Syntrophobotulus glycolicus DSM 8271: one gene and its partner. The protein of the gene in region 1 interacts with the protein of each later gene in a pairwise test. Links are inferred from orthologs where the notes say so. Each region holds a gene or a part of one and is shown on either strand. Other genes may lie near its edges.

Region 1 (15,788 bases):
TTCTTTTTCTAAAATTTTTGTACTCATCTGGTTTTCCTCCTCATGCCTTTGTTTTTAATAGTGTTCTGATTTCAGAAAAAATTATGTTAAGGAGCTGAAATAAAAAAGCTTTTCTCTGAAGAAAAGCAGCAATCCGTTTTCAGTCCGTATTCTTAAAAAGAAAAATACAAACTGTCGATAGTCAAACGGTTGATTTCTCTTCTTTCAGATCAGAACAGGTCTTTTCTGTCAGGTTCGAAACATATGATTTTATTGAGACGTGATGCTCGATCAGGGTGCAATAAGAGATTTCCGATATTTTCCCTGCCGCGGCGGGGAAAGATTAATCAAAATCTTTTTTGGATATGGCAGTCTTTACTGATACTTTCTCGATTTTACCCAGCTTTCCGGTAAGACTGTTGATTTCATCTGTTTCTCCTAATACCGCGATAAAGATGACGGAAATTTCCTGGTCGGGCATAGGCAAGCCCATACGGCCCTTGATGATTCCTTTAAATGAGGCAACCGTATGATTAAACTGGAGCTGGGTCTTTTCCGGGTCTTCCAGAATGGCACTGATTACGGCTACTTTCTTCATCTGATCACACCCTCTTAGAAAAACTAAAAGCTTCCTTCCTGACGGAAGAAAGCAAAAAAGAACAAAAGGACAAACCGCTTCCTTCCAGATCAGAACATACTTTTCTGTCAGGTAAATATTCTATTGATTAAAATATAACAGATTTTAGCTCCGGGAGCAAGATGGATTTATCAAGATCAAGGAATCATCAGAAACATAAGCATAAGGAATCACCAGATTTGGAATCGGAGTGGATTATGATAAAATGAGTGTGACGAGGGAATATATACTGGAAACAAGGCAACAAACAGGTACTGGAAATAAAATAATGAGGATACCGGTCCAACAAATAAAAATGATAAGGTGATACGAATGAACGTAGTCTGGCAGCTTGTATTGATCATCATGGCAATCAACATCACGTATGTTTCCCTGACGACGGTAAGGTTTATTCTGATGATCAAGGGGCTGAGCCTTTATGCGTCACTGCTTTCCGTCATAGAAATTTTTGTCTATATCATGGGCCTGTCAATCATTCTGAATAACTTGAACAGCCCATGTAATATCGCTGCCTACTGTATAGGTTATGGGATAGGAGTTTTCCTGGGAAGCCTGATCGAAGAGAGGCTTGCTTTAGGATATTTAACGGCTCAGGTCATTATTGACTCTGATGACGATACCTTGGTCAAGGTGATCAGGGGACAGGGTTTTGGGGTCACATCCTGGATCGGCGACGGCAGAGACGGGAAAAGGCTGGTCCTTGATGTTTTAACGAAAAGGAACAGGCAAAAAGAGCTGATGACAATCATAGATGAAAAATCCCCCCATGCTTTTGTGGTTTTTCATGAACCGAAGACGTTTAAAGGAGGGTTCTGGTTATGCAAGATGCGGTAGAACCTGAGAAAAACAGGTTAGATCGTTTGGTAAGGAAAAACCTTTTAGTCCCGAACAAAAGAGGCATTATCCCTTTGTGGAGATAATGCCTCTTTTGTTGGTTTGGCAGTTGTTTTCAATAAATTATAAAAGGAACAACATCTCCGCATAGGTTGGGAAGGGCCATTGAGCAGCATCAATCAGAGTTTCCAGCTTGTCGCCGTAAACCCGCAGTTCAGCCATGGCGGCGAAGATCGTATCATGTGCGTAGAGACCCAATTTATAAGCATCATCGATCTCGGCAGCACCGTTTATGGCTTTTTCCAAAGCATTAACTTTTTCCAGGAAAAGATTGTTGGTCGCAACCAGTTCCTTCAGCAAGCTTTCTTCAGCGGCAGGTGCTGTACCGAGGGCATCTTTGATGCTTAAAATATTGCCGGCCAGTTCAGCGGCATATCTGGAAGAAACAGGGAAAATGGAACGTTGAGCAATGTCCAGCATGGTTTTTGCTTCGTAATTGATTACCTTTGTATACTGTTCGAGCAGGATTTCATAGCGGGCATGAAGTTCCCCTTCAGTCAGCACACCATGTTTGGTAAACAGGGAGATACTCTTTTCAGAGATATAATAAGGCAGAGCTTCAACCATGGAACGGATATTGGGAAGTCCGCGTTTTTCAGCTTCGACGACCCATTCATCAGAATAGTTGTTGCCGTTGAAGACAACTTGTTTGTGTTTCTTGATGATATCCTGGAGCAGGGAAGCGAGTTCCTTGTTGAAATTCTTGGTTTTTTCCAGTTTATCGGCAATCTGAGAGAGGGATTCCGCAACAATGGTATTCAGGATCATGTTCGGACAAGCGATAGATGCGCTGGAGGGAACCATCCGGAACTCAAACTTATTTCCGGTGAACGCAAAAGGAGAGGTCCTGTTGCGGTCGGTGGTATCTTTGAGAATTTCCGGCAAGGTGGCGACACCGACCTTGAGGATTTCTCCGGCTTTGGAGCTGGTAGCGCCGCCTTTTTCCAACTGGTTGATCACATCGTTCAGCTGATCACCCAGGAAGATGGAAATAATGGCCGGAGGGGCTTCATTAGCGCCAAGCCTGTGGTCATTGCCGGGATTGGCGGCAGAGATCCGGAGAAGTTCGGCGTAGTTATCGACAGCTTCGATCACAGCGCACAGGAAGGTGAGGAATTGAGCGTTGCCATGCGGACTATTTCCCGGCTCAAGCAGGTTTTGTCCGTCATCTGTCCCCAAAGACCAGTTATTGTGTTTTCCTGAACCGTTCACTCCGGCAAATGGTTTTTCATGGAGCAGGCAGACCAGATCATGGCGCAGGGCGACTTTTCTCAAACAGTCCATGACCAGCTGATTATGGTCTGTGGAAACATTGGTTGTCGAAAAAATTGGAGCGATTTCAAACTGGGCGGGAGCAACTTCATTGTGCTGAGTCTTCGCGAGAATCCCCAGCTTCCATAGTTCTTCGTTCAATTCTTTCATAAAAGAGGAGATACGCTCCTTGATCGTGCCAAAGTAATGGTCTTCCATTTCCTGGCCTTTGGGAGGCATAGCCCCAAACAGGGTTCTTCCGGTCAGAACCAGATCCATTCTCTGTTCAAAGAAATTTCTGTCGATCAGGAAGTATTCCTGTTCCGGTCCGACAGTGGAAATGACTTTGGTCGCCGTAGTATTCCCAAATAGCTTCAGCACACGTAAGGCTTGTTTGGATACAGCTTCCATTGATTTTAAAAGAGGAGCCTTTTTGTCCAGTGTTTCTCCGGTATATGAATAGAAGGCGGTTGGAATGCACAAGATGGTACTGCCATTCTTATCTTCTTTTAAAAATGCCGGTGAAGTGCAATCCCAGACTGTGTAGCCCCTGGCTTCAAAAGTTGCGCGGATACCGCCGCTGGGGAAAGAAGAGGCGTCAGGTTCCCCCTTGATCAGCTCCTTGCCGGAGAATTCCATGATGACTTTGCCGTCCTCGGTTGGTGAAATAAAGGAGTCGTGTTTTTCCGCGGTCAAACCGGTCATCGGATGGAACCAATGGGTAAAATGGGTAGCCCCTTTTTCAATTGCCCAGTCCTTCATGGCGCTGGCAACGGTTTCAGCAACACTGGCTTCGAGAGCGGTACCTTGGGTAATCGTTTTTTTCAAGGCTTTGTAGGTAGCTTTGGGCAGTCTGGCCCGCATAACGGTATCATTGAAAACATTTGAACCAAAGATCTCCATTTCTAAAATCCTCCTTAAAAATTGCAGATAAAGCATCTAATGTTGAAAACAATCCGGAAAAAAGCAAAAAAAGCAAAAAACACCCACCTAGGCGGTCTAAAAACACCGAGTTAAGCGTCATTGCTTACTTGCTTATTATATTTAAAAACTTAACATACTTTAATATAGGATACAAGTAGTTTTGCAATGTATACAGGATAGTAAAAGATAGAAAAAACATTCTTTGTTTTTGGCGGGAATGGAATACTTTTCACTGGATGATTTAATTTTTTTTGCCGGTTTAATAAATAAAGAAGGAAAAGCATTGGAAAAAAAGAAAATGAATTAATATCTGCCGTGGTTTTTAGAATATCCTTCTTGAAATTACAGGTTTTGTTTTACAAGATGTATTTTGCACGAAAAAAAACGGTTTTGATTTATCGTCTTAATTAGGAGGGATTACGCATGAGTCTTGTTTATGTTGGTTTTGTCCCCCATCCTCCGCTGATTGTTGCCGAGATCGGAAAGGGAGAGGAAAGGGCTTGTCAGGCGACAATAGAGTCTTATCAAAAAATTGCTGAGACCCTGGTTGATTTGAAAGTAGAATCTGTTGTTCTGGTATCTCCCCATGCTCCTTTAAGCCGGCAGGGATTATCTTATCTGGAAGGAGAAACGGTAAAAGGAGACTTTGGGAGCTTTGGCGCGGGAAATGTCAAACTGGAATTTGAAGTGGACGGGATGCTGCTGGCATCGGCGCAGGAAGGAATAAGCAGCCTTCAGCCTGTAAAAGCCGAGCTTGATCATGCCGCCCTTGTTCCCTTGTATTTTCTCAAGAAAGCCGGTTGGCAAGGGAAGGTTATTGTTTTTGGAATGCCCTTGCGGCAAGCAGAGGAATTGGGCAGATTGGCAGGGGAGATTTTCAGCGGCAGTGAAACCAGGTGCGCGATTTTAGCCAGCGGGGATCTGTCCCACCGGCTGAAGGAAGATGGTCCTTACGGTTTTCACCCTGACGGTCCTAAATTTGACAGTATCATTGTGAAAGGGATACAGAAGGATACGGCCATCATCAGAGGTATTCCGCAAGACATGCTGGAAGCGGCCGGGCAGTGCGGGTATCACTCTCTTCTATTTGCTTTGGGCGCCCGGGAAGGTTCTCCCAAGGTCCTGTCTTATGAAGGTCCTTTTGGGGTGGGCTATCTCACGGCTGAAATTTATCGTTCCGCACCTATTGCCGGCTATGCCCGGGAATGTCTGGAGCACCATCTTCACGCGCAGGCTTTTGATAAGCTGCATATTCCGGGTGATCCTTTATTAAAAGAAAAAAAAGCCTGTTTTGTCACGTTGAAAAAGGATGGTGAACTCAGAGGCTGCATAGGAACTGTTCAGCCGGCCCGTGAAAATCTGGCTGCGGAGATCAGGCATAATGCCATAGCGGCAGGGACCCAGGACCCTCGCTTCTGGCCTGTGCAGCCCGATGAACTGAAACTGCTCCGGATATCGGTAGATGTACTGAGTGACCCGCAAAAAATTACAGGGTCGGAAGAGCTTGATCCTCAGCTTTATGGTGTCATCATCCGCTGCGGAGGAAAAGTGGGGCTATTGCTGCCGCGTCTGGAAGGGATCGAAACGGTGGAGGAACAAATCCGTATAGTCAGGCAGAAGGCAGGCATTTGGCCGGAAGAAGAGGTCGAGCTTTGGAGATTTGAAGTGGAAAGGTTTCATGAGTAAAAACAATGTATACTGTATTACAAAAGATAAAAAGCTTGTGTATACAATATTTATTTAGAAAACCACTTTACAGAAACCCAAAGGGGTAATATAGTAATATCACAAGATAAATTCTTAAAACATTGGCAACGGAGCCTCGGAAAGCGCAACGCTTTTCTGAGGCTTTTTTTTGTCATGAGAAAAAAAGGAGGAGAGAAAAATGAATAATGGGGATACCGCTTTTATGCTCATTAGCGCCGCACTTGTTTTTATCATGATTCCCGGATTAGCATTCTTTTACGGAGGACTTGTAAAAAAACGCCATGTTCTGTCCATAATGATGCAAAGTATTGCCGGACTTGGAATTGTAACAATTCTCTGGGTGGTTATCGGTTACACAATAGCTTTTGGTACGGATATAAACGGACTTATCGGTGGACTTGATTACCTGGGACTTAAGGATGTCGGACTGGATCCGAAAGGTGAAATGACAATCCCTCACATTTTATTTGTAGCTTTTCAGTTGATGTTTGCCATTCTGACTCCGGCGCTGGCCACAGGGGCCACTGCTGAAAGACTGCGTTTCCCGGCTTATGTGGGAATTCTCGCCCTGTGGAGCTTAGTGGTTTATGCGCCTGTCGCTCACTGGGTCTGGGGCGGAGGATGGCTGGGAAGCCTGGGTGCCCTTGACTTTGCCGGAGGGACTGTAGTTCATATCAGTTCAGGGATTTCGGGACTTGTGGCGGCAATTGTCATTGGCAAACGCTACAATAAAGCCAACGATCCCACTATCCCCCATAACATTCCTTACGTCGTTCTTGGCGGGGCCCTGCTCTGGATCGGTTGGTTCGGATTCAATGCCGGAAGTGAGCTCGCAGCGGATGGGACTGCAGCATTGGCTTTTGCCAACACCCATATCGCCGCCTGCATGGGACTTCTCGGCTGGATGATCTCGGAAAAGCTGCATCATGGTAAAGCGACAATGCTCGGTGCAATCTCCGGGGCGGTAGCAGGTTTGGTGGGTATTACTCCGGCTTGCGCCTTCATCACACCTCTGGCCTCGATTGTGCTGGGACTGATCGTCGGTGTAGTATGCTACTTCTCGGTTGCTGTCCTCAAGGAAAAGCTTGGCTATGATGACGCACTGGATGTCTTTGGTATTCACGGTATCGGCGGAACCATCGGAGCCTTGATGACAGGGATCTTCTGTACAGCGGCAGTAAATCCGCTGGTTGCCAACGAAGGACTGTTTTACTCCGGAAACTTCGAACAGGTAAAAATTCAGCTCATTGCAACTTTGGCAACCTACGCATACGCAGCAGTCGCAACTTTCATCATCCTCAAAGTGGTTGGAATCTTTACCCCCCTTGCCGCTTCAAATATTGAACAAGAAACAGGTCTTGACAGCACGCAGCATGGAGAAAGCGCTTATTCTGACATCGATGGGCTGAGCACTTCATTCAGCAATCTTTAATCGGCTGCTTGATCATGGAAGAAAAATAAAAACAGATCGTAAAATGAACAAACCGTTCCGAAAATCAACCGGAACGGTTTTTCATGTCTGCTTGGATAACGGCTTATTGTCGGATATCCCAATTTTTGCCGAGATATCTTGCGGGTTGTTTAAATAATTCTTCATAAGTCAGACCGATTTTTTGAATCATTCTGCTTTGCGCTTCATTCTCAGAAACACCTTTTTCAATGATCTCTTCGATTTTTTCTCTGGCCACAGGTTCGGCGAAAAAGAATCCTTGAATATTGTCACAGTTTCCCTTAAGCAGATAATCCACCTGCTCTTTATTCTCCACTCCTTCAGCCAGCATTTCAATATCCAGATGATGAATCAAGTCAATGATGGAATCAGTCAACGCTCCCTGGGAATTGGGATATTCAATATAATTGAGCAATTCTTTGTCCAGTTTGACCATATCTAAGGGCAGTCTCTTCAATTGGCTCAAAGAGAGGTTGCTCAAGCCGAAATCATCAAGTGCGATTCTGATCCCGGCCTTTTTTAATTTTTTTAATACGGAGACCATATAGTCAAAGTTTTCCATAATCACATTTTCTTTTATGTCCAGTTCTAAATTTGACGGTTTTATCCCCGAATGTTTGACGGTTTCCATGATCGTATCGAAAAAATCTTTTTCCTGGAGCTGGACAAGAGAGATATTCACGGAAACAATCAGGTTCAATCCATATTTGTCATTAATCATTTTACAGACTTCACACGCGTTTTTGATCACCCATTTTCCCAGCGGAATGATTTGCTTGGTTTCTTCGGCGATCTTGATAAACTCTACCGGCAGGATCAAGCCAAACGCGGGGTTATTCCACCTGAGCAAGGCCTCAAATCCTCGCAGCCTTCTGGTGGGAATTTCATATTGCGGCTGATAGTATAATAAAAATTCCTGGTTATTCATCGCGCTGATCAGCATCGTCCGCAGCATATTTTGCCGGTTAAGCGCCTCTTTGAATTGATCATTATAGAAATAGTAGCAGTTTTTGCCCATTTTTTTTGCTTTGTCCATTGCGGTATTGGCATTTAAGATGATTTCATTGGCATCAACACCATCATCAGGATAAATTCCGATGCCAATGCTCGCCGTAAGGCTGATGGAGTGCCGGCCAATGGAAAACGGGGTAAAAAGGGCCAGCCTGATTCGTTCAAATACGGTAAACAGCTCATTGACATGGATGAGATGTTGAAACAATACCAGGAACTTATCTTCGCCGAACCGGGCAACGGTATCATAACTGCGCACACAGGAAACCAGCTTTTGGGCTACTTCAAAAAGCAGTTTGTCCCCGTGATCATGACCATAAACAGCATTTAGTTCTTTGAAATTATCCAGGTCAACAAAAGCAACTCCTATTTTGACTTTGTTTCTCTCGGCGATAGAGATCGCTGTTCTTAGTCTGTCTAAAAACAAAGTCTTGTTGGGCAGTTTGGTCAAAGAATCGTGATAGGCCAGGGAAATCATTTTCTGTTCGTTGATTTTCAGACTTGTAATATCATGATTTGAACCGATAAAACCAACGATCTTCTTATTCAAATCAGATATTGGTGATAATGTAGCGTAGTAAAAACGGGAGCTCCCGTCCGGTAAGAAATATTGATATTCCAGATGAGCGGGCTCTCCGGTCAGCATAAGCTCGGCAATTGCCCTGTCCCAAGCAATTGCCGTATTTTCAGGGTTGAAATAATCGGTTATCCTTGTCCCGAGAATCTTTTTTTCGGTTTTCCCTGTTAATTGGCAAAACATTTTGTTGACCATGGTAATCATCCCCCGCAGATTGCAGGTGTAAATGATGTCCCCCAGGTTGTTCACAAGAGTTTTGTAACGCTTTTCACTCAGTTCAATTTCTTTTTTCTCTTTTTTCAATTGAATCAGCTCATGATTTTTTTGAGTTATTTTCGATTCATTTCTTTTGGTCTGAGTGATATCAAGGAAATAAACCAGCCGTTGCTTTGAGGTGAAGGGAATGATGATGACAGAATAGTACGTTTCATTTAGATTGGAGAAATATTCAAAAGACAGGAGCTGATGATGTAAGACAGTATTTTTTAATACTTCAGCCCAGTCCGGATGATCAGAGCGGGAGTCCGGAAAGAGCTCTTTAAGGTCTTTATGGAGAAGCTCCTCTCTCTGATATCCGGCAATCTTTTCAAATGACGCACTGATTTCCACTATCGTTAAATCAATGGTCCGGTCTTCTCTTCCAATCGTTTGGAACAGAATATAAGCATCATTTGTATTTTCCACCAGAAATTTAAGACTGTCCTGTGTGTTTATGATCATAAATGTTCACCATTTATCAAAAAAATTTTTTCCTGCTATAATAAAAAATAAATCCGATAATAATTTATCGTAATTTATCAGGGGAATATTTATCTTTTGGATGAATAAATCATCGTTTTTGCGGGCAAAGAAAAATGAAAAGTCCCCCAAAGAGCAAAGGGAGCAGCTATGACTGAATGTAGAAGATGGGACAAGAAAAGATATCATGGGTTTAATCACCACCTGCGTCAGGTCTTTGGTGAAAAGGTCATCAAGGTAGCCTTCGACGGAGGATTTACCTGTCCGAACAGGGATGGGAGCCTGAGCACACATGGCTGTATATTCTGCAGTACCAAAGGTTCGGGCGATTTTGCCGGAGACAGGGCATTGACGCTTGCCGAACAGTTCGGTGAAGTCAGAGAGAGGACCAAAAAAAAATGGCCGAAAGCAAAATATATAGCCTACTTTCAGTCATTTACAGGCACATATGCCGACCCCGATGATTTGCAAAAGCTTTATGACGAGGCTTTGGCGCTAAAGGATGTTGTAGGGTTAGCGGTCTCCACAAGACCGGACTGCATCAATGAAGAAGTACTCCATGTTCTTGAAAAAATCAACCGGAAAACTTATTTATGGATAGAACTGGGCCTGCAGTCGATACATGATTCCACCTTGGCCTGGCTTAACCGGGGACATGACTATGCCTGTTTTCTGGAAGCTTTCCACAAGCTGAGAGCACGGGGCATCAGGGTTTGTGTGCATGTGATTTTAGGGCTTCCCTGTGAGGACCGCAGCCAGATGCTGGCAACGGCAAGAGAAATGAGCAAATTGGATATTCAGGGAATAAAGCTCCATTCCTTGCACGTATTAAAAGGGACGGCTCTTGCCGGGCTCTTTGAACGAAAAGAATTCAAATTAATGACCTTAGAGGAGTATATTGAGCTGATCGCTGATATTGTGGAAATCCTCCCTCCGGCCGTTATCATACACCGATTAATGGGAGATGGCCCACTGGGACAGGTCATTGCACCTCAGTGGACCAGGAAAAAATGGGAGGTCATTAATGCGATCGAAAAAGAACTTGAAAATCGGGACAGCTGGCAAGGCAAAAATTATGGAGTCTCATAATGCACGACATTGCCTTCCCAGGAACGGAAAACCGCTTTATTTTCATTGAGGGACAGGAGATACTGGGGCAGAAGGGGTATCTTCCCTCCGCCTTTGGGAGCATTGATAATATAAGTAGGAACGGCTAATCCTGAAGTATAGCCGCGGAGATGCTCCATCACGGCAAGCCCCTCCTGAATAGAGGGAATGAAATGCTTTGTTCCTTTAATATTTTTGGCATGAAAAATGTAATAGGGACGGACCCTTATTTTCAAAAGCTCCTGATTGAGCTTTTTCATGATATTGGGATGGTTGTTGATTCCTTTGAGGAGAACAGCCTGATTACCCAGAATGACTCCCGCCGAGATCAACCGGTCAACGGCTTGTTTAGCCTCCAAAGTTACCTCTATTGGATGGTTGAACTGAGTATTCAGATATAAGGGTGGATACTTTGCCAGTATGTTGACCAAGTGGTCTGTGATTCTCGCCGGCAGGGTTACGGGGACTCTGGTGCCAAGCCGTTTGATTTCAACATGAGGAATTTGATGCAATTCGTTTAACAGCCAGTCCAGGGTTTCGTCGCTTAGCAATAGGGCGTCCCCACCGGTAATCAAGACATCCCTGATTTCGGGGTTCTCCCGGACATAAGCGAGAGCGGCGCTGAGGTCCTGTCTGTTTTTATGGGAATCGATTTCGCCGATGTTACGCCGGCGCTGACAGTGCCGGCAATACATCCCGCACATATTGGTCACATTAATGATCAGGCGGTCGGGGTATCTTCTTGTGATACAGGGAGCGGGAGATGTCAGGGCCTCTGCCATAGGGTCTTCCTCTCCCTTGTCATCTTCTAATTCCATTCCTGTCGGCAGCCCTTGCATCAGAACGGGGTCAAGCGGATTGGAGAAATCGGCCAGGCTGAGATAATAAGGAGAAATAGCCCAGCGATAGACCCGGCCGACCTTGGAGATTTCTTTTTTTTGAACGGCGGAAAGACCGACGATACCATCCAGAGTTTCCACATCAGTGATCCGGTGCTTCAGCTGCCAGTGCCAGTCATTCCACTTTTCGGGCTCTGCTTTAAAATAGGCTAGGATATTGTTCTTATTGATCTGAAACAATTCTTCCGACTTGAGGCCGGCAGGGATTGTTTCCAGAGATTTCAGATAGGGTTCAATCTTTTTTTTGAGTTCTTCCGTGCGTAGGATGGAGTAGCGGTTGCTTAATTCTTCATATATCTGTTTATCTTCCAATGCCATGTTCATCTTCCTTTCTCAAAAAAAAAGATCACTCAATATATGATATGAAGACAGGATTAATGACAAATAACGAACTGACAACTACATATTAAAGTATAAGTTGTCTGATGTCAATAGACATATTTTAGGAAATAATGTCTAATTGTCGGATCTTTTCTCTTGGCAGGAGGAAAGAACGTCTGTTGTTATTCGTTTGTATCTGAAGTAAAATGTATGGAAAAGTATTTTGATCTATTCAATATCTTTAAGGTCATATCAATAATTGGAAGGACAGGGATTAACTTGGAACCAGCGAAGTATCAGGAGATAGCAAACGAAATTGCCCATTCGGTTGTTCTCGGGGAATACCGGGAAGGGGAAAAAATTCATGGACGTTCAACATTGGCCGGACGGTTCAATGTTTCCCCGGAAACCATACGCAGAGCTATTGCGATATTGCAGAACGAAGATGTTGTTGATGTCAGACAGGGAGTCGGAATCATTGTCAGGTCAAAGCTTCAGGCAGAGAAATTTTTAAGATCCTATAATCAAAAAAACGAAATTCAGACTTTTTTAGGAGAACTGAGAAAACTGATCGATAACAGAAGAGCGATTGACCGGGAAATCGATATCTTGCTCAATAAGGTTCAAACCTATGCGGACAGGTTTATTTCCAGATGGAATGATGTCGAAGAAATTGAGATAGAAAAGAACTCTGAGGCGATCGGTAAATCATTGCGGGAACTTAAGGTCAGGGAGCTGACCGGGGCAACCGTCGTGGGGATTGTCCGCAATGGAATCGAAAATTTTTCGCCCGGTCCGGGGTTTGTTCTGACAGAAGGAGATATTCTTCTGGTTGTCAGTTCAGTTCAGGAACAGATAAAAGTAAGGGATTTAATATAGAACGTACTGGACAAAGTAAACGAAAATGGACGACAGGCCGGATTTGGACAGGAACAGCTTTCTTAAAAAGAGGAGGAATCGAGTTGTATCCGGGTATAGATATCATCGAAATACAAAGGTTTGCCGATTCTTGCCGGAGACATCCTCGTATTCTGGAAAGACTATTTTCGGCAAGGGAGCTGGAGGCTTTAAAAGGACGGAACATCTCCTCATTCGCAGTCAGGTTTGCGGGGAAAGAGGCTGTTTTAAAAGCATTGGGGACGGGAATAAGAGGGATTTCCTGGCATGATATAGAAATAATCAGCAGTGAAAATGGTGAACCAGAGGTAATTTTAAGTGAAAAGGCCCGGACCATAGCGATCAACAGGGGATGCACAAAAGCCCGTGTAAGCCTTACCCACAATCAGACGCAAGCTGCGGCGACAGCGATGATCTTTTAATCACGAAGGAGGAAAAGGAGATGCGTTTAGTCACTGCCGGCCAGATGAGGAATATCGATGCCAATACCATCAATAAATTTGGCATACCCGGGATAGTCCTGATGGAAAATGCCGCCCTGGCTGTAGTCCGTCAGGTCAGAAAAATATTACATGGGGAAAGACAACCCAAAATACCGGGGAAAAAGGCGGTCATCTTAATCGGTAAAGGAAATAATGGCGGAGACGGCTTTGCGGTTGCCCGTCATCTTTCTGTATCCGGGATGGAAGTTACCGTTTTTTTCTTTGCCGGGGGAGGAGAACTGGGCGGGGATGCCCGTTTGAATTATGAGCTTTATTTAAAAATGGGCGGTAAGATCGTTCAGGTCGAAGATGAAATGCAGATTCGCCTTTTCAGACTGGCTCTGATCCAGGCCGATATTGTCATTGACGCTCTCTATGGGACGGGATTTAAAGGAAGCTTGCCTGACCTTACGCAAAAGTATGTCGCGGAAATGAACAAATGCAGTGCTCCGGTATTGGCGGTAGATATTGCAAGCGGTTTGGAAGCGGATAGTGGTAAAGTATCAAGCACAGCGGTCAAGGCTGACTATACCGTAACCTTTGGACTGGCCAAGCTTGGGCATTTTCTCGGGGAAGGGCCGGTCTATACCGGTGAACTGCTGATTGATCAAATTTCTATCCCGGAGAATATCATATATGAAGAAAAAATTACGACCTATTTATTAACAGCTGAGATTATTCAGCCCCTTATTCCGGTCAGGAACCGGCAGGGACATAAGGGAACACATGGTACAGGCGTCTTTATCGGGGGATCGGTAGGGATGAGCGGAGCGGTAGTTCTGGGGGGGCGCGGTGCTTTGCGCAGCGGGATTGGGCTGCTGCAAATGGTTGTCCCGGAGGGAATTGTGGAAACGGTTGACCGGGGTGTGATTGAAGGAACAGTCTGGCCTGCGCCTGATTACGAAATGCTGGGGCAGGGCGCCTGGAATGCTGTATTGGAAAGACTGACCGAAGCTGATGCCTGTGCGGTTGGTCCCGGGTTAAAGCCAAACAGCGGTTTTCTTCCCGTGATCAAGAGTATCCTGGCGGATACTTCAGTTCCGGTCATTCTTGATGCCGACGCCTTAAATCTGGTCGCCGGACAGCCCGAGCTGCTTTCCCTGCGAAAAGGGCAGGGATCTCTGGTCGTGACTCCCCATCCGGGAGAAATGGCCCGGCTTTGTCAATGCACTGTTTTGGAGGTTCAGGAGAGCAGAGTGGAACTGGCTTTGGCTAAGGCCATAGAATGGGGTGCTATCGTTGTCTTAAAAGGAGCGGTAACGGTCATTGCTTCCCCGGATGGCCGGGTATTCCTTAATCCGACCGGCAACCCCGGGCTCGGTACCGGAGGGACAGGTGATGTGCTGACAGGATGCATCATGGCTTATGCCGCTCAGGGAGTCCCTTTGCTCGGGGCAGCCTGTCTGGGGACATTTCTGCATGGCCGGGCAGCCGATGAATTAAGCGGGATTTATGGGTCTGCCGGGTTTACGGCTGCGGAAGTCGCCGATATGCTTCCTAAGGTCAGGAAGACCCTGGAAGTTGAAGAATAATCCGAATTCGGTAGGATTGGAGGAGGGAATAATGCACGGAATGCGTCCTGCTTGGGCTTGTATAGATCTTGGAGCCTTACGCAGAAATTACCGGCGAATCTGTCGGCAGACCAACAGTGAAGTGATGGCCATTGTCAAAGCGAATGCTTACGGACATGGAGCGCTTGAGATTGTCCGCACACTCAAAGAAGAAGGGGTCAGGCGCTTTGGAGTGGCGATTTTAGAAGAAGCCTTGCAAATCCGGGAAAAATTCCCGGAAGTAACAGTGATGCTCATTGGCCCGACGATGCCTGACCAGGCGGAGAGAATCGTTGCCGAAGGAATCATTCCGGAGGTTTTCCGGTTGGAACAGGCGGAAGCATTTTCATTGGAGGCAGAAAAGAAGGGGATTCCCGCAATTTTGCACATTAAGGTTGATACGGGGATGGGCAGGATTGGCTTTCAGGAAGATGCTTTGGAGAATATTTTGAAAATAGCGCAGCTTCCCGGTATCGAGATCGAAGGAATCTATACTCATCTGGCGACAGCCGATGAAATTGACCTTGGCTTTGCTTTTACGCAGTTAAAAAGATTTGACGGTCTTTATGAAAGCTTAAAAACAGCCGGATTAAATATTCCCATGAGGCATGTCGCCAACAGTGCCGCGATCCTGCAGCTTAGGGATCAAGAATATGAATTATGCCGCCCGGGACTCATGCTTTACGGGCAGCTGCCCATGAATCATTGGGAAGGGGAAAACGGGTTTGAACCGCTGATGTCCTTAAAGGCCAGGATTGTTCATCTGAAAAAAATCGCGGCGGGAGACAGTGTGAGCTATGGCAGGACCTTTATTGCGCAAGCTCCGACCTTGGTGGCGACTCTGCCTTTAGGCTATGCGGACGGACTGAGAAGATCATTGTCCAATAATTGGAATGTCATCGTCAAAGGCCGGTATGCGCCGGTTATCGGGCGAATTTGTATGGATCAGACAATGATTGATGTTACCGGTATCGAAGGGGTCGAAATAGGTGATGAAGTAACCATTTTAGGTTCTGAAGGAAAAAGCAGTCTCACTGCCGCTCAAATGGCTGAATGCGCGGGGACCATCAGTTATGAAATCCTCTGCGGCATTTCACAGAGAGTGCCCCGGGTCTATATCGATACAAGTCAGATTCCGAAATAATCTACTGAGAAATTGCTTCAATCTGCGTGGACGACAAAGAGGGCCCAAAATCAGTTGTCTCATTTAATTGAGACATTTTTTGATGTTATTTTATCCCTGTTTCCGGTTCGAATAAAAAAGTAGAAAAATATATAATTAATGTGTTAACATACATAGGGGATTCATTAAGATGATGATGACGATCTTTATCTGGGAAATCCTAAATGAATACAAAATATTT
Region 2 (15,749 bases), 2.4 Mb from region 1 along the record:
CCATTTCGCACATGCGGACTCCAATTTCGCGCGGCGTTGGGAAAAATTGATACTCCTTTTTAAGGTCCGTCGTCTCACCCGTTAGAACCAAATTATCCAAAAGCTCTGCGGCATCACCGTCTACGATGTGGCCCTTGGCTTTTCTGTTCCATTTGCCACCGATAGATTCCAGGCATTTGTTTACAACCTCGTAGGTTTTGCGGTCAAGTTGGACCTGCGGCAGATAGATGATAGTTTCACTTGTGGTGCATTCGGCAAGTATCGCCAGGATTTCATCTTTGATTTTCATGTTGCTCCAATCCCTCCTCTTGACTCCCGGTATACCGGACAGTACAATAATCTTGAAATGTTTTTTTTGGTGGCCGTGCTTTATTGCGCGGTCTCTTTTTGTCCATACCCTTCTGGGTACTTCTCACACCCGTGAACTGGGCATTGAAGGCAGAAATCAAAATCTTGGTCAAGATTACACCCTGGCGTTGCCCTGCAAATGTTGATACAGTTGGCGGCTTCTGGGCACCTCACAGTAATTTCTAAGCAGTCCGTTTTACTTCACCTCCTCTCAAATTGGCCCTTATCTCCCGACATAGATGAACTCAACGCCCTTGTAATTTTTTGTGTACTGGTATGGAAAGTCTGCGGACGGTAGAGGCGTTTTTACCGTTTCGCCCGGGATCAAGGTGAAAAGGTCTTCAGTCACCTGAATGAAGTTGCCTGTACCGCAGGATAGAAGGCCCTTTTCCTTCAGTTCTAAAAACATTGCATGAGCCGCAATCATATTGTCTAGAATTGAACCGACTGAATGGTTAGAAGCTGGGCTTAAATTTTGCATTTGGATTCTTCACCTCCTCTCTTCTCAGCAACCTTCCGCAGGTATCCTTCATGATCTCCGTTAGTAATATGCCGGGCTAGGATTTCAGCAATTTCATTTATGGCAATGGTTGACTGTCCGGAATATGTTATGCTTATTGTTCGCTCATTTTTAGGCATCTTAGATTCCCCTCCTTAACGGATTTGTATCTTTTTACGATACTTTTTTGTTAAAAAAAATATCAAAAACTGCGGTTGCATCGAGGGCGTATCTTTCAGCCATTATTTGAATTTCCCTTTGGGTAAATTCTGCTCCATTTTTTTCGTTAAGTTTGCTGGAAAACCTTTGGGGAGACAAGCTTAAAGCAGATGCCAGGCTATTGCCGGTATCGCCATATAAAGCCATTGCGGCCTTCAACTTATTTGAGTTCATACCTTCCCTCCTCTCCTGCCTGTATCTTTTTAAGATACTTAAATCTTATCATTATAAAATCTAGGGGTCAATACGTCTTGTATCTTTTTATTATATTTTTTAAAAAATTATTGCATACTTTAGATATAATTGTTAATATTAAGATACTGCTAAGAAATGGAAGGAGAACGGATATGGGCGCAGGGGATCTCATTAAACAACTAAGACTAAAGAAGGGTCTTACCCAAGAAGAGTTAGGAAATTTAATCGGAGTCAAAAGGGCCGCAGTTAATAAATGGGAAACCGGTTCAGTCGAAAATTTAAAACGCTCAACAATTGAAAAACTTTCAGCGATATTTGGTGTAAGCCCAATTCAATTACTTGGGTTAACGGAAGCAGAACCCCGCGATGTCCTCGTTTCTCTCCCCATCGTGGGCCGTATTTCCTGTGGCAACGGTGTTCTCGCTTACGAAGAAATTGAAGGCTATGAACCTACTCCTGAAACATGGTTAAACGGCGGTGAGTACTTCTATCTCCGAGCCAAAGGAGATAGCATGAAAAATGCCCGTATTCAGGATGGTGACCTGCTTCTTATTCGCCAGCAGCCCGATGTTGATGACGGAGAAATCGCTGCTGTTCTAATTAATGACCAGGCCGTGTTGAAAAAGGTGTATAAAACTGGTGACACTTTGGTTTTGCAATCTGAGAATCCGGATTATCCGCCTATTGTCTGTGATGGAAAGGAGGACTATAGCGTAAGAATTATTGGTAAGCTTAAGAGAACAGTTATTACATATTAAAAAAGAAACAAAGAGGAGGAATAAACATGGATTTCATCGATCAGCTCAAACAATTCGCATCAAGAGTAGAAAATTTAAAAGATCAAATTGCCACCGAGGAAGCAACAAAAACGTCTTTGATTTTACCTTTCTTTCAGCTACTTGGATATGATATCTTTGATCCTACGGAATTTGTCCCAGAGTTTACCGCTGACGTGGGGATTAAAAAAGGTGAAAAAGTTGATTATGCAATTTTTCAGAACGGCATCCCGATTATTTTGATAGAAGCAAAATGGTGCGGAGAGAATTTAGATAAACACAGTTCCCAGTTATTTAGATATTTTGGAACATCTAAGGCAAAGTTTGGAATTTTAACTAACGGTTTAATTTATAAATTTTTTACCGACTTGGAAGAGCCAAACAAAATGGATGAAAAACCTTTTATGGAATTGAATCTGTTGGACATCAAAGAATCATTGGTTCCTGAATTAAAAAAATTCCATAAGTCAGCGATGGATATTGAATCGGTTTTCAATACCGCATCTGAATTGAAATATTCTAGTCTCATTAAGGCCTTATTGACCAAACAGCTCTATGATCTTGAAGATAATTTTGTAACATATATCCTGGGTGAGGTTTATGACGGCAAGCGCACAAAAGCTACCGTGGATAGATTCAGGGTTATTGTTAAACGTGCCTACAATCAATTTCTTAATGAGACTATGAACGACCGCATTAAAGCGGCTATAGGACAGTCAGAGAAGGCAGTTCAGGAGGCGGCACCAACTGTAGAGCCCATAGAGACCGTCCATAATGAAACCGAGCCTCAAGGATCAAAAATAGTAACGACTCTAGAGGAGTTGGAGTATTTCTTCGCAATTAAAAGCGTCCTCAAAGATGTTGTTGATCCATCAAGAATTTTTCATAGAGACACGGAATCATATTTCGGAATCTTGCTTGATGACAACAAATTGAAGTGGATTTGTCGTATTTCGCTTAATTCAGCACAAAAAAGTATCATGATCCCGGATGAAAGTAAGCGCCCGGTTAGGGTTCAAGTTTCTGATGTTAACGATGTTTATAAATTACAACAACAGTTGGTTGAAGTAACGAAGAGATATTTATAAAAAGGTGATTACATGAACAATATCCTTAATTCTTTCTATGGCAGTCAAGGCGGCTTAAATATGGAGGTCCTGCGGGGCCTTCGCGCAGCTGCTTATGCACGGTTTAGTGACACGAAGAAGAAGAAAAACGAAAAGGGAAAAGGAAAAGATATCAATGTTGCGACAATAGAAGTTCAGTATAAAAAAATCGCTGATTTCTGCCTAGGTTATGGCATCAATATTGTGGCTTGGTTTAAAGATGAAGGTGAAACAGGCACGAATTTAGACCGGGGGGATTTCGCCCGTCTTGTCGAAGGTGCCAAGATGCGGCAATTTGATATTGTAGTCATTTATGACCTGACCCGAGGAAGCCGAGACGTGGTTGACTGGTTTTCTTTCCGCAAGGAGATGAGAACGCTGGGCCTGCCAGTTTTATCCGCTACGGAAAAGCTAGGAGACATCACAAATCCTTCAGATTTCCTTACCGAACTGATTACTGTTGGTATCGGCCAACATCATGTTTTACAAACTAGATTAAAAACCATGAATGCGATTGCCGCCCTTGCTGAGCAGGGGAGATTTTGCGGGGGCATCCCTCCGCTCGGCTATGATATTGACGTCGAAAAGAAATATGTAGTTAATGAACGGGAGGCAGAAGCCGTCCGTGACATTTTTCGCCTATATGCTGCGGGAAAGAGTTATTCATATATCGTTGATCAGATGAAAAAAAATGGAGTTGTTGGCAAGCGTGGACGGCCTATCGGAGTTAATTCCCTTTTTGAAATCCTCCGAAACGAACGGTATATTGGGGTTTACTCCTGGAATAAAAAACAGATGAAATTTTTCCGCAAATGGGCCGGGGGGAAGCCGAACCCGAACGCGATTATTATTGAAAATAAAATCCCGAGAATTATTGACGATGAAACCTGGGGAAGGGTGAAAAAGCGTATGGAAGAGAACAAAAAAAATAGGCTCAATAAGAGCCGTATTAATCGGGAATATCTCCTGTCAGGACTTCTAAAATGCGCCAGTTGTGGCGGGTCTTTTGTTGGTGTGACCACTATTAATAAAAAAGGGTATGAATATAAATTCTATACCTGCGCTAATAAGCGGCGGACCCGAACATGCTCCTGCAAAAATATCTCTGCTGATGAAATTGAGACCTTGGTTGTTATGCTTCTTAAAGATAAACTATTAAACGGCGAACTAATCGAGGCGACAGCAGATGCTATTTTAAATTTCGGGGCCTCTCCTGGGCGTGAAAATGCCCTAGAATCGATCAAAAAAGAAATTACAAGTCTTACTATCAAGATTGGTAATTTAACCCGCATACTGGCAGATGGATTTGATTCTGAGTCTGTCCGGGAAGCAGCCCTAGATATGGAAAAGAGAAAAAAACTGTTAGAACAGCAACTTCAAAATACGTATCCTGTCATCACTAAGCCTGTCAGTCGGGATTTTCTGATTAAGGAATTATCGACTGATGCCCGGCGTGTCATGGATGAACCTGGCTGCATGAAAGAGATTCTGAATAAATACATCTTAAATATAAAAATCGCTGACGATAAGATTGAGATCAATGCTATCAGCGATTTAAACACGATTGGTTGCGGGGGCCAGATTTGAACTGACGACCTTCGGGTTATGAGCCCGACGAGCTACCGCTGCTCCACCCCGCGATGTTAAATTTTCTTTGGTGGGTAGGGATGGATTCGAACCACCGTACCTTTCGGAACAGATTTACAGTCTGCCGCCTTTAACCACTCGGCCACCTACCCATAAGACTTCTGGAGCCGACGATGGGACTCGAACCCGCAACCTGCTGATTACAAATCAGCTGCTCTACCAATTGAGCTACGTCGGCTTGCGTCGGCGACACTTAAAGAGTATATCAAATAACTTTCTATAATGCAACAACAAATTTTGAGATATTTAAGAATTTGCTAAAGCCAACCATTACCTGCTTTTCTGCCGCTATGTATGGATTGGCCGCCCCTGTCTAATCACGCTTTTCCAGATACCGTTCCAGCTTTCTCTTCACCCGCTGCAACGCATTATCAATTGATTTAACATGCCTGTCCAAATCTACGGCGATTTCCTGATATGATTTTCCCTCAAGGTAAGCCATGAGGACCTCCCATTCCAAAGAACTGAGAATCTCCCCCATCTTTTCTTCAATATCATCGAATTCCTCTCTGCTGATGATTAATTCCTCAGGATCTGTTACCTTTGTCCCCGAAATGACGTCAAGCAGTGTCCTGTCCGAGTCTTCATCATAGATAGGTTTATTCAAAGATACATAGGAATTAAGCGGAATATGCTTTTGCCTTGTCGCTGTTTTAATCGCTGTAATGATTTGCCTGGTAATACAGAGCTCGGCAAAAGCTCGAAAAGACGACAACTTGTCCCCTCTGAAGTCACGGATAGCCTTATACAGCCCGATCATACCTTCCTGTATAATATCCTCCCTGTCAGCTCCGATTAGAAAATACGACCTGGCTTTAGCCCTAACAAAGTTCTTATACTTGTTGATCAGATACTCTTGAGAAATTGAGTCACCGTTTTTCGCCAGTTCGACCATCTCTTCATCATCGACTACGGAATCAATTACCTCTTCAAAGTCCTCTTCAGAAAGTTCAGGCTGGATATTATAGGTCAATTCCATCCCTCCCGTAATCAATTTTAACAAATCGGGCAAACCCGCTCTAATCAAGCATTCAATAAAAGTATTATACCTGTATGTCTTAAATAGCGTCAAGAAGAAGATTGTCTGGAATTGTCGTTATGACCTGATATTCTCTGCCTTCGCACTTCATACATCAGTATCGACCCAGCGGCACTGGCATTCAGCGAACTCATTTTCCCCAGCATGGGAAGTGATACGATCTCATCACATGTCTCTTTTATCAATCTGCCCAGCCCTTTATCTTCCCCTCCGACGACTAAAACTCTGGGACCGGAAAGATCAGCCGAGAAAACATCCCTTCCGCCCGCTTCGGCTCCCGTTACCCAGCACCCGGCCTTTTTTAGCTGTTTTAAAGCCTGAACCAAATTACCTACCCTGGCTACCGGCACATATTCTATCGCTCCTGCGGAAGTTTTGGCTACTGCCGGCGTCAGACCCACACTTCTCCTGGTGGGAATGATGATTCCATGTACCCCCGCCGCATCTGCTGTTCTTAGCAGCGCACCTAGATTATGGGGGTCCTCTAGTTCATCCAAGACAAGAATAAACGGATCTTCCCCCTTTTGCCGGGCAATGTTCAGGATATCTTCGGTTTCTACATATTCCCGTGCCGCTGTAAACGCCACAATATTTTGATGCTTGTCCCCGCCGCTGAACTTGTCCAATACTGCCCGTTCAACAAACTGATAAGGCACCCCGCGTTCTTTCATTAAAGAAAGAATATCCGCATTACGATTTGACCTGTTCTCACTATTGATCAACACCTTATTTACCGGGTGGCCGGATTTTAATAATTCTATTACAGCATTGCGTCCAAATACTAAACTATCTTTTTTATCCATTATTCTCACCTTCTTTAATCTTTACATATTCCGTAAAGAAAAACTGTATATCTTCATAAATTTTTAAATCACTTTGAGAAACAAGTTTCCATGACCGGTCTTGGTCAATGTTGGGAAAATACTTGTCAGCAGCATATTTATTCTGGATTTTTGTGATATAGGCCTGGGAACAAAATGGCAACAATTGTGAATATATTGTTTCCCCGCCGATGATAAATATGTCCTCAGAGCTATACTTTTGTATTTCCGGAAATAACTCCTGTAACGAATGGCATACTGTTACATTGGCCTTTTCATAATCATCATTTTTACTGAGCACAATATTGATTCTGTCTTTAAGAGCCTCTTTTCCCGGCAATGATTCAAAGGTCGCCCTCCCCATAATGACCACCTTGCCCAAAGTCAGCCTTTTAAAAAGTTTCATGTCCTCCGGGATTCTTTTCAGCAGATTGCCCCGATATCCAATTCCCCAGTTTAAATCAACCGCGACAAGAGCTTTCATTGTACTCCCCTTCTAAATGGCAACAGGTATTCTTTTTATTTCCGTCTTGTTTCTTATTGTTCCGAATCTATTTGCACTGTCAAATCATCAATTCGGCTAAAAATACCCTGCATTCTCTCTTCACACCCTGCCAGATACCAGTAGCCTACAAGTGCTTCAAAAGCCGTCGCATGGCGGTAGGTCACCACATCTATATTTCTCGGATGATGCCCCTTCGCATTTCGCCCCCGCTTGACTACACCTGTTTCTGTCTCATCAAGTTCAGGCAAAATCAGTTTGAGCAGGCTTGCCTGAAATCTCGCCTGCACATAGTGGACGGCGGCTTTATGCAGATCCTCCACTTTTGCAATCCCTTTTGTTAAGAGATGGCTGCGGACCCATAATTCATAAACGGCATCTCCCAGATAGGCCAGAGTCAGAATATTTACTTCCTGCCATTTTATCGTCAAGGGTGAACTATTCTGATCTATTTGAGATACCATCTTGACCCCTCAGCGGTATCTTCAAGAATAATACTGGCTTCCTTTAACCGGTCCCTGATCAGATCGGCTGTTGACCAGTCTTTGTCTGCACGTGCTTTTGCTCTAAGCTCTAAGACCAATTCCATTACTGCATTGAATTTTCCCGATTCACCCGCTGGAACTTCACTATCTTTTTGCAGGTCAAAACCCAGAATGCCTGCCAAATCGATCAGGGTATCTCTCGCTTCAGCGATCTGAGCGCCTGTCCATCCTCCCTCATTCAGGGCCGTGTTGATCTCCTTGGCCAAATCAAAAAGAGAAGCATAGGCCTGTGCAGAATTAAAATCGTCTTCCATAGCCTCTTCAAACGCAGCCCGGGCTTTGGAAGAAGCGTTCAATAATTCTCCCCGGGTTCCTGCAGAATCTGTGGATTTTCCCTTGCTTAAAGCTTCTCCGGCAAGCCTGACACTGGTCTTTAGCCTGTCTAACCCCCTGGCCGCCATTTCCAGCTTCTCATCGTCAAAATCAAGGGGGCTTCGATAGTGGGTGCCCAAAAGATAAAAACGGACAACTTCTCCGGGAAACTTTTTCAAGATATCCCTGATCATAAAGAAATTACCCAGAGATTTGGACATTTTTTCTTGATTAACCGTGATAAAAGCATTATGCATCCAATAACGCGCAAACTGCTCTCCATCAAGATACCCTTCCGATTGGGCTATTTCATTTTCATGGTGGGGGAACACGAGATCTCCTCCGCCCCCATGAATATCAAAATTGGGCCCTAAATATTTCAAGGCCATAGCCGAACATTCAATATGCCAGCCGGGTCGGCCGTCTCCCCAGGGGCTCGGCCATGCGGGCTCACCCGGTTTAGCCTTCTTCCAAAGAGCGAAGTCCATGGGGTTGAGCTTTTTGTCATCAATTTCTACTCTGGCTCCAGCCTGCAGATCTTCAAGGTTCCGGCCGGAAAGCCTGCCGTATTGTGGAAAATGCTCTACCGCGAAATAGACATCTCCTTCCACAGGATAGGCCAATCCTTTTTTTTCCAGACCTTTGATGATTTCAATCATTTCTTTGATATGGTCTGTCGCTTTGGGATGCACTGTGGCAGGTTGGATATTCAGGGCATTTGCATCTTTATAATATTCTTCAATGTACCTGCCGGCTAAAGCCAGTGGTTCACAGTTTTCTTCCGAGGCCCGTTTAATGATCTTATCGTCAACATCGGTAAAGTTTTGCACATAAGTTACCTCGTAACCCTTATAAGCGAGGTAACGCCTTACCATATCAAAAACAACCAGCATACGGGCATTGCCCAGATGGAAATAATTATATGTGGTTGGGCCGCAGGCATACATTGCCACCTTCCCGGCTTCCCGTGGGATAAATTCTTCTTTTTCCTTATGAATTGTATTATATATTTTTACTGTCATGGCTCTTCCTCCACAATAGTCCTAACCAAGCAAATATTTCTTTGTCTTTGCCAAGCGCGCCTGAATGCTGTCTTTTCCCAAGAGAGCAATGATTGCATCCAGGTCTGGCCCGTGCATTTTTCCCGTTAACGAAATACGTATCGGCATGAAGATATCTTTGCCCTTCAAATTCAGTTCTTTGCCAATCTCCTTAAGGATTCCCTTGGCCCTTGACGGGTCAAGCTTCTCCGCCGCCGTGATCTTTTCCATAAAAAGCTCGAGAACCTGAGGTACCGTTTCTCCCCGGAGTACCGAGGCCGCTTCCTGATCCGGTTCGGAGATGATCTGTCCATAGAAGTATTGGACATACGCTTTGATTTCACTCAAAGACGATATTTTTTCCCGAACCGCGCCGAGGAATATCCTGATCCAGTTTTGATCCTCACTGGAGAGATCCTGAACAAACAGCCCTTCTTCCTGTAAGAAAGGCAATGCCAGACAACCCAGTCTCTCTAAATCGGCCTCTTTAAGATAATGGGAATTAATATAATTCAGCTTATTAACATCGAATACAGCCGGACTTTTTGATACCCTTTGCAAGGAAAACTCTTCTTTAAGCTCTTCCATCGTAAAGAATTCTTTTTCTCCGGCAGGGGACCACCCAAGTAAAGCAATAAAATTGACCATCGCTTCAGGCAAATACCCCTTTTGGAAATAGTCAATTACAGCCGTATCCCCGTCTCTTTTGCTCATCTTATGCCCTTCAGTGTTTAAGATCAAAGAGATATGAGCGAATTCAGGGACATCAAAGTTTAGTGCTTCGTAGATCAATACCTGGCGCGGGGTGTTTGATAAATGCTCCTCGCCGCGGACAACATGTGTAATTCCCATCAATACATCATCGATGACTACGGCAAAATTATAAGTAGGAATCCCATCGGATTTTACAATGATATAATCGCCTATCCCATTGCTGTCAAAGGTGACCTTGCCCCGGACAGAATCATTGATGGTGATCTCTTGTCCCTCCGGCACCCTGAAGCGCACGACCGGTTTACGTCCCTGGGACTCAAACACCTGCTTTTGTGCTTCGGTCAGGCTGCGGCATTTCCCCATGTAACGGGGTGTTTCCCCTTTCATGAGCAGCTCTTGTCTTTCCTGATCCAATTCCTCCTCTGAACAATAACAATAATATGCATTGCCCTCAGCTAATAATTTATTCGTATACTTCTGATATGTTTCCAATCGTTCAGTTTGGCGATAGGGCCCGTTTTCTCCGCCCTTATCCATTCCTTCATTCCATTCTATCCCTAACCAGCGCAGAGCCTGAATAATATTTTTCTCAGACTCCCGGCTTGATCTTTCCAGATCGGTATCCTCAAAGCGGAGAATAAACTTTCCCTTCTTATTACAGGAAAATAAATAATTAAATAACGCCGATCTTGCCCCGCCAATATGTAATGGTCCGGTAGGACTTGGTGCGAATCTTACCTTGACTGTCATTTCCTTCCCCTCTCGCTATAAAAGTTATTATTTCAAATACTATACCAGATTTTTATTAAAATATCTCGATTTCATCCGATCAAAACACAGGAAGCAGCAGAACCACAGCCTGCGCCCCTATTCCTTCTCCTCTGCCTTCAAAACCAAGACCTTCCGTCGTCGTAGCTTTTACAGAAACATTGGCAATGTCAGTTTTCATGGCTAAAGCCAGATTGGCTCTCATGTCTTCAATATAAGGAGCAAGCTTCGGTTTCTGGGCGATAATGATACAGTCGATATTTCCAATCGTCAATCCTTTTTGCCCGATCAGCCCCATCACTTCTTTCAGGAGCTCCATGCTGGAAATATCCCGGTATTTTTCATCGTCATCAGGGAAATGCTTCCCGATATCACCAAGTGCACAAGCTCCTAACAAAGCATCCATTGCCGCATGAGTTAAAACATCAGCATCAGAATGTCCCTGCAAACCCTGGGAATAAGGGATTCTTACTCCGCCCAGAATCAATTGTCTCTTTTCAACAAGGGCATGTACATCATAACCAATGCCTATTCGCATCCCATTTCATCCTTCCGGTATCTTCTGAGAATCGTTTCTGCCAAAAGCATATCCTCCGGAGTCGTCACCTTGATATTTTCATAAGTACCGTCCAGCACCTTGACAGGCTGTCCCATCCATTCGATCAGTGACGCATCGTCTGTCCCCAGAAAGATTTTCGTTTCCGCCTCCCGATGCGCCGTTTCCAAAAGAGAACGGCAAAACACCTGCGGTGTCTGCACCGCTCTTAATTTCTCCCGGGAAGGTGTCTCTAAAACGGTATTTTCTTCGTTCACTATTTTCACCGTATCCTTCAATGGTACAGCCATAATTGCCGCATCATACCCCTGAGCGTTGTACAAAAAATGATCAAGCTCTTTAATCTTCAGCAATGGCCTTGCCCCATCATGAATGACGACACGGTTGATCTCGGGGCTAAGCGCCTGAATTCCTGCTTTGACAGATTGCTGCCTCTGTGCTCCGCCCTCAACAACCCCAACCACTTTATCCAATTCGTATTTTTTTACCAGTTCTTCTATGAGCACGATCTCATCACGGGCCGCAACGATCACAATCTCAGCAATGCTTCTTGCTTTCTGAAACACCCTGAGAGTATAAACCAGAACAGGGGTGCCGGCAATCTCAAGAAAGAGTTTGTTGCCTTCACCCCCCATTCTTTTGCCTTGTCCCGCAGCAGGAATCACTGCGCCTGTTTTATCCAAGCACATTGACTTCACTGTACTCCTCTATCGATCGATCCATTAATTCCTTCGGCTTAGCAAAAATCATACGGCCTGCCGCCGTCTGCAGGACGGTCGTCACAAGCACCGTGGTTTCTTGTCCGATATGTTTTTTACCGCCATCGACAACAACCATTGTTCCATCATCCAAATAAGCGACACCCTGACCGGGTTCTTTACCTTCCTTCATCACTTGAACATACATTTCTTCACCAGGGAGAACCACAGGCTTGATGGCGTTGGCCAGCTCATTGATATTCAGAACCTTCACTCCCTGCAGCTCGGCAACCTTATTTAAGTTATAATCATTGGTCAGCACCGGAGAATTTAGGATCTGACCAAGGCGAACCAATTTACTGTCAACCTCAGCCAGGTCATCAAAACTGTCTCCCTCATAAATCTCAACCTGGATTGCAGCTTCCTTGGAAATCTGGTTTAGGATATCCAAACCCCGTCTCCCTCTGTTTCGTTTAAGGGCATCCGAGGAATCAGCAATATGTCTCAGCTCTTCCAAAACAAAGTTAGGAACCAACAGTATCCCATCAATAAAACCAGTCCGGACAATATCGGAAATCCGGCCGTCGATAATTACACTTGTATCAAGAATCTTATACAGCACATGATCATTTTGAGCCAAAACTTCTTTTGACTTTTCACCCTTTTCTCCCTTTTCAGCTTTTTCTCCTTTCCTCTTCGGAATAAAATTCAAAAAGCCAAAAAGCTCTTCTTTCCTTTTAATCCCGATAATAAAGCCGACATAAGCCAGAAAAACACTCAGAAGCACTGAAAAGATAGGGCCTAAAAAAGGAATACCTGAAAAAGAACTGCTGAAGAGACTGGCGATCAGGAGCCCGGCAATCACCCCGATAAAAGCCCCTATCAGGTCATTGGAGGGCATTTTGGTCAGTAATGTTTCCAGTCGTTTCACCATGTTCAAAAAGAAATTGACACAGAAAGGAGCTATTAGAAAACCGATTACCGCAAATAATACCGACGAAATAATATAAGTCCAGAATAATCTAATTGAAAAACCAAGTACATTATTTAATATTTCAATATCAAAAAAGTTTACCATCAGATAATCTAAATAGAAACCAAGTCCGCCAAAAAGCAAAGTTATAATGAAACGAACGATCCGGCGAATCAGCATAAAATCACCTCCTTCTTGGTGTTTTCTAAAAATATTTTGATTAAACGATTATGGAGTAAACCAGATACTCCTGTTAGCTCTGACGAAGCCGCCTGACTAATTATAGCAGTCAGTTTAAGCTTTGGTCAAAGGGAACTACATAAAATTGACAATTCCTTCATGACCTGTCTATAATTAACTTGAATCAGAAAGGAGCTGTTAAACCCGGTGAGCGACACAACGAACCATTTCCAGAGTATTGTGGCTGCAATGCTTCTACAGCACCAAAGCGTTCTCGACATTCTTTCCAAAGGACAGGAAACTTCATCGAAGGTCAATAGAGCTGTTGTCAAAGCTGTTACGACTTGTGGTTGTATCAGCATCCATGCATCAAAAATCACGATACCCGAAAACGCAACCTTATATGACCTCAAGCAGCTTTTAAACAACCACATTCAAGGCTCTCTTTGTGAGAACTGCCGGGATGTGATTGAAGCTGAACTTGGCAAAGAGCTTTTTTATTTAACCGCGCTTATTAATACTTTAGGTCTTTCTCTCAGTGACATCTTAGAAAAGGAAACTGCTAAATTAAATACTCTCGGTATCTATAATCTGGTTTAAAAACCGATTCTTATTCTCATTGATTTTATTAATTTTTACATCATCTGCACAATTTATCTCTGCTTTTTCTGTGTTCATGATTTCTTCATCAAAGGGATTTGCTCAGCAAGTTCCTTTTCCTTTTTGTTCCTATTGTTGTCATTTTTTTATCCATTTATCCAATCAAAACTTCAAGTATTTTTTTGCCTCTTCCAATGTTCCCGCAGCGTAAATCAGGCAATCGCTTTTTAATGCCGCCTGATTATTGACACTTGGAATCATGCAGCCCTCAAACCCCAGCTTCTCGGCCTCTTTAATACGCTGCTCTATCTGCGATACTCCCCGCAGCTCTCCTGTTAAGCCCACTTCTCCAATGAGCGCCAATTTGGGGAGCGGAGTATCATTCATCGCGGAAAGAATGGCTCCAATAATTGCAAGATCCACAGCGGGATCATCTATCCTCAGTCCCCCTGCAATATTAATAAAGACATCACGGGCATAAAAGACATTGCCGATTCTCTTGTCCAGCACAGCCAGAAGCATGAGCAGCCTGTGATAATCCATGCCATTGACCGTCCTTCTGGGAGGATTGAATCCTGTCGGTGTCACAAGGGCTTGGATTTCAACCAGCAAAGGACGCGACCCTTCCATTGTTACGGCTACCGCCGAACCGGCAACATCTGACGTCCTGCTGCCGAGAAAAACCTCCGAAGTATTGGCAACTTCACAAAGCCCGCTTCCTCTCATTTCAAAAACACCGATTTCGTTTGCCGGGCCAAAACGGTTTTTGATTGTCCGCAAAAGACGATAGATATAATGCTGATCTCCTTCAAAACAAAGTACAGTATCCACCATGTGTTCAAGAACACGCGGTCCTGCGATATTTCCATCCTTGGTAATATGACCAACCAGGAAAATGATGATATGGTTCTCCTTGGCCAGCTTCATCAGAAAAGCGGCGCCTTCCCGAACCTGACTGACGCTTCCCGGTGCAGATTCCAGGTCCTCCAGCATCATCGTTTGAATCGAATCAATCACCAATACCTGATAATTGTCCTGAAGAACGATTTCTCTTATTCTGTGAAGTATTGTCTCCGTAAGAATATGTAGCTTTGATGAGGAAATCCCCAAACGGTCCGCCCTGATTTTAATCTGGCGCGCCGATTCTTCACCGGAAACATACAAAACATTATTCTCTTTAGACAAATAATCCGCAAGCTGAAGCAACAGGGTGGATTTGCCGATACCAGGCTCTCCGCTGACAAGTACAAAACTGCCGGGCACGGCCCCTCCTCCCAGCACTCTGTTCAATTCCCCGTTCCCCGTATCCAGTCTCTCTATTTCCATGGATGTAATCTCTGACAGGGGGGCTGCTTTAACAGCTCCCCTGTCAGTCAAACTTGAGGAGGAAACAGAAATTTTCTCCTCGGCAAAGGTATTCCACTCTCCACATGCAGGGCATTTACCAAGCCAGCGGGGACTTTCCTGCCCGCATTCTTTACAGAAATACTTCGTCTTAATCCTTGCCACTCAGCTTTCCCCCTGCTTTTCCTCTAAATTATATCTCATCTTTCTTTGTTTTTGCTTTGACTTTCTTTTGCGGTTTTGCCGGTTTTTTGCTTTCTCCAGATTCGGACAACTGTTTTTCTGAGCTAAAAATCATCGTATTATTTTCCGCGCTCACATAAATTGTATCTCCCGGTTTAAATTGTTCCTGGAGAATCCTTTCAGAAAGGGGATCTTCAATCAGTCTTTGAATTGCTCTGCGCAGCGGTCTCGCCCCAAAAGCGGGATCATTTCCTTCTTTTGCCACCAATTGCATCGCTTTCTCATCGGCAATGATGGTGTAATTCTGCTGCTGGAGCCTTTTGCCCAGTGATGCAAGCAAAATCGCCGCAATTTTCTGGAGTTCTTCATCCTTTAGCTGATGGAAAACGACGATCTCATCAATTCTGTTCAGAAACTCCGGTTTAAATACTTTCTTCAGTTCTTCCATCACATTTGCACTCATGTTCCTGTATTCGCTGTCCTCACTGTGGGAGGACATAAAACCCATCGCTTCTTTTCTGAGAAAAGACGCCCCGACATTGGAGGTCATCATCAGCACACAATTTCGAAAATCAACTACTCTGCCTTTGGAATCGGTCAGCCTGCCGTCTTCCAAAACCTGCAGCAGAATATTAAATACTTCCGGGTGGGCCTTTTCAATTTCATCAAAAAGCAAGACACTAT

What was found.
Region 2: the proteins of SGLY_RS13575 (region 1) and rlmB interact in binary tests that used the Escherichia coli proteins (3 or more experiments, as listed by UniProt). The link is inferred for Syntrophobotulus glycolicus DSM 8271 from one-to-one orthologs.

The regions. Positions count from the first base shown.
Region 1 is NC_015172.1:2,723,013-2,738,800, reverse strand. What follows is about bases 12,179-15,120. They hold SGLY_RS13575 (bifunctional ADP-dependent NAD(P)H-hydrate dehydratase/NAD(P)H-hydrate epimerase), read left to right. Parts: upstream 12,179-12,834; coding sequence 12,835-14,406; downstream 14,407-15,120. Other genes in these bases: alr (alanine racemase), read left to right, coding at 14,438-15,120; acpS (holo-ACP synthase), read left to right, coding at 12,458-12,814; SGLY_RS13585 (GntR family transcriptional regulator), read left to right, coding at 12,179-12,374. Outside these bases: [FeFe] hydrogenase H-cluster radical SAM maturase HydG, read right to left, coding at 1-27; SGLY_RS13625 (TM1266 family iron-only hydrogenase system putative regulator), read right to left, coding at 323-577; SGLY_RS13620 (DUF2179 domain-containing protein), read left to right, coding at 929-1,450; SGLY_RS13615 (glutamine synthetase III family protein), read right to left, coding at 1,574-3,664; amrA (AmmeMemoRadiSam system protein A), read left to right, coding at 4,109-5,371; SGLY_RS13605 (ammonium transporter), read left to right, coding at 5,571-6,824; SGLY_RS13600 (sensor domain-containing protein), read right to left, coding at 6,928-9,150; mnmL (tRNA modification radical SAM protein MnmL/YtqA), read left to right, coding at 9,319-10,257; eam (glutamate 2,3-aminomutase), read right to left, coding at 10,242-11,492; more of SGLY_RS13585, read left to right, coding at 11,775-12,178; more of alr, read left to right, coding at 15,121-15,568. UniProt on the Escherichia coli protein: Bifunctional enzyme that catalyzes the epimerization of the S- and R-forms of NAD(P)HX and the dehydration of the S-form of NAD(P)HX at the expense of ADP, which is converted to AMP.
Region 2 is NC_015172.1:326,334-342,082, reverse strand. The notes cover bases 4,746-7,648. They hold rlmB (23S rRNA (guanosine(2251)-2'-O)-methyltransferase RlmB), read right to left. Parts: upstream 6,633-7,648; coding sequence 5,859-6,632; downstream 4,746-5,858. Other genes in these bases: cysS (cysteine--tRNA ligase), read right to left, coding at 7,601-7,648; SGLY_RS01615 (Mini-ribonuclease 3), read right to left, coding at 7,188-7,616; SGLY_RS01620 (dihydrofolate reductase), read right to left, coding at 6,625-7,134; sigH (RNA polymerase sporulation sigma factor SigH), read right to left, coding at 5,104-5,763. Outside these bases: SGLY_RS01675 (DNA methyltransferase family protein), read right to left, coding at 1-289; SGLY_RS01665 (hypothetical protein), read right to left, coding at 572-829; SGLY_RS18010 (hypothetical protein), read right to left, coding at 817-987; SGLY_RS01660 (hypothetical protein), read right to left, coding at 1,022-1,240; SGLY_RS01655 (LexA family protein), read left to right, coding at 1,414-2,019; SGLY_RS01650 (type I restriction endonuclease), read left to right, coding at 2,046-3,125; SGLY_RS17345 (recombinase family protein), read left to right, coding at 3,138-4,730; more of cysS, read right to left, coding at 7,649-9,031; gltX (glutamate--tRNA ligase), read right to left, coding at 9,053-10,513; ispF (2-C-methyl-D-erythritol 2,4-cyclodiphosphate synthase), read right to left, coding at 10,593-11,069; ispD (2-C-methyl-D-erythritol 4-phosphate cytidylyltransferase), read right to left, coding at 11,060-11,776; SGLY_RS01590 (PIN/TRAM domain-containing protein), read right to left, coding at 11,763-12,938; SGLY_RS01585 (nucleoside triphosphate pyrophosphohydrolase family protein), read left to right, coding at 13,146-13,538; DNA repair protein RadA, read right to left, coding at 13,701-15,047; SGLY_RS01575 (ATP-dependent Clp protease ATP-binding subunit), read right to left, coding at 15,076-15,749. UniProt on the Escherichia coli protein: Specifically methylates the ribose of guanosine 2251 in 23S rRNA.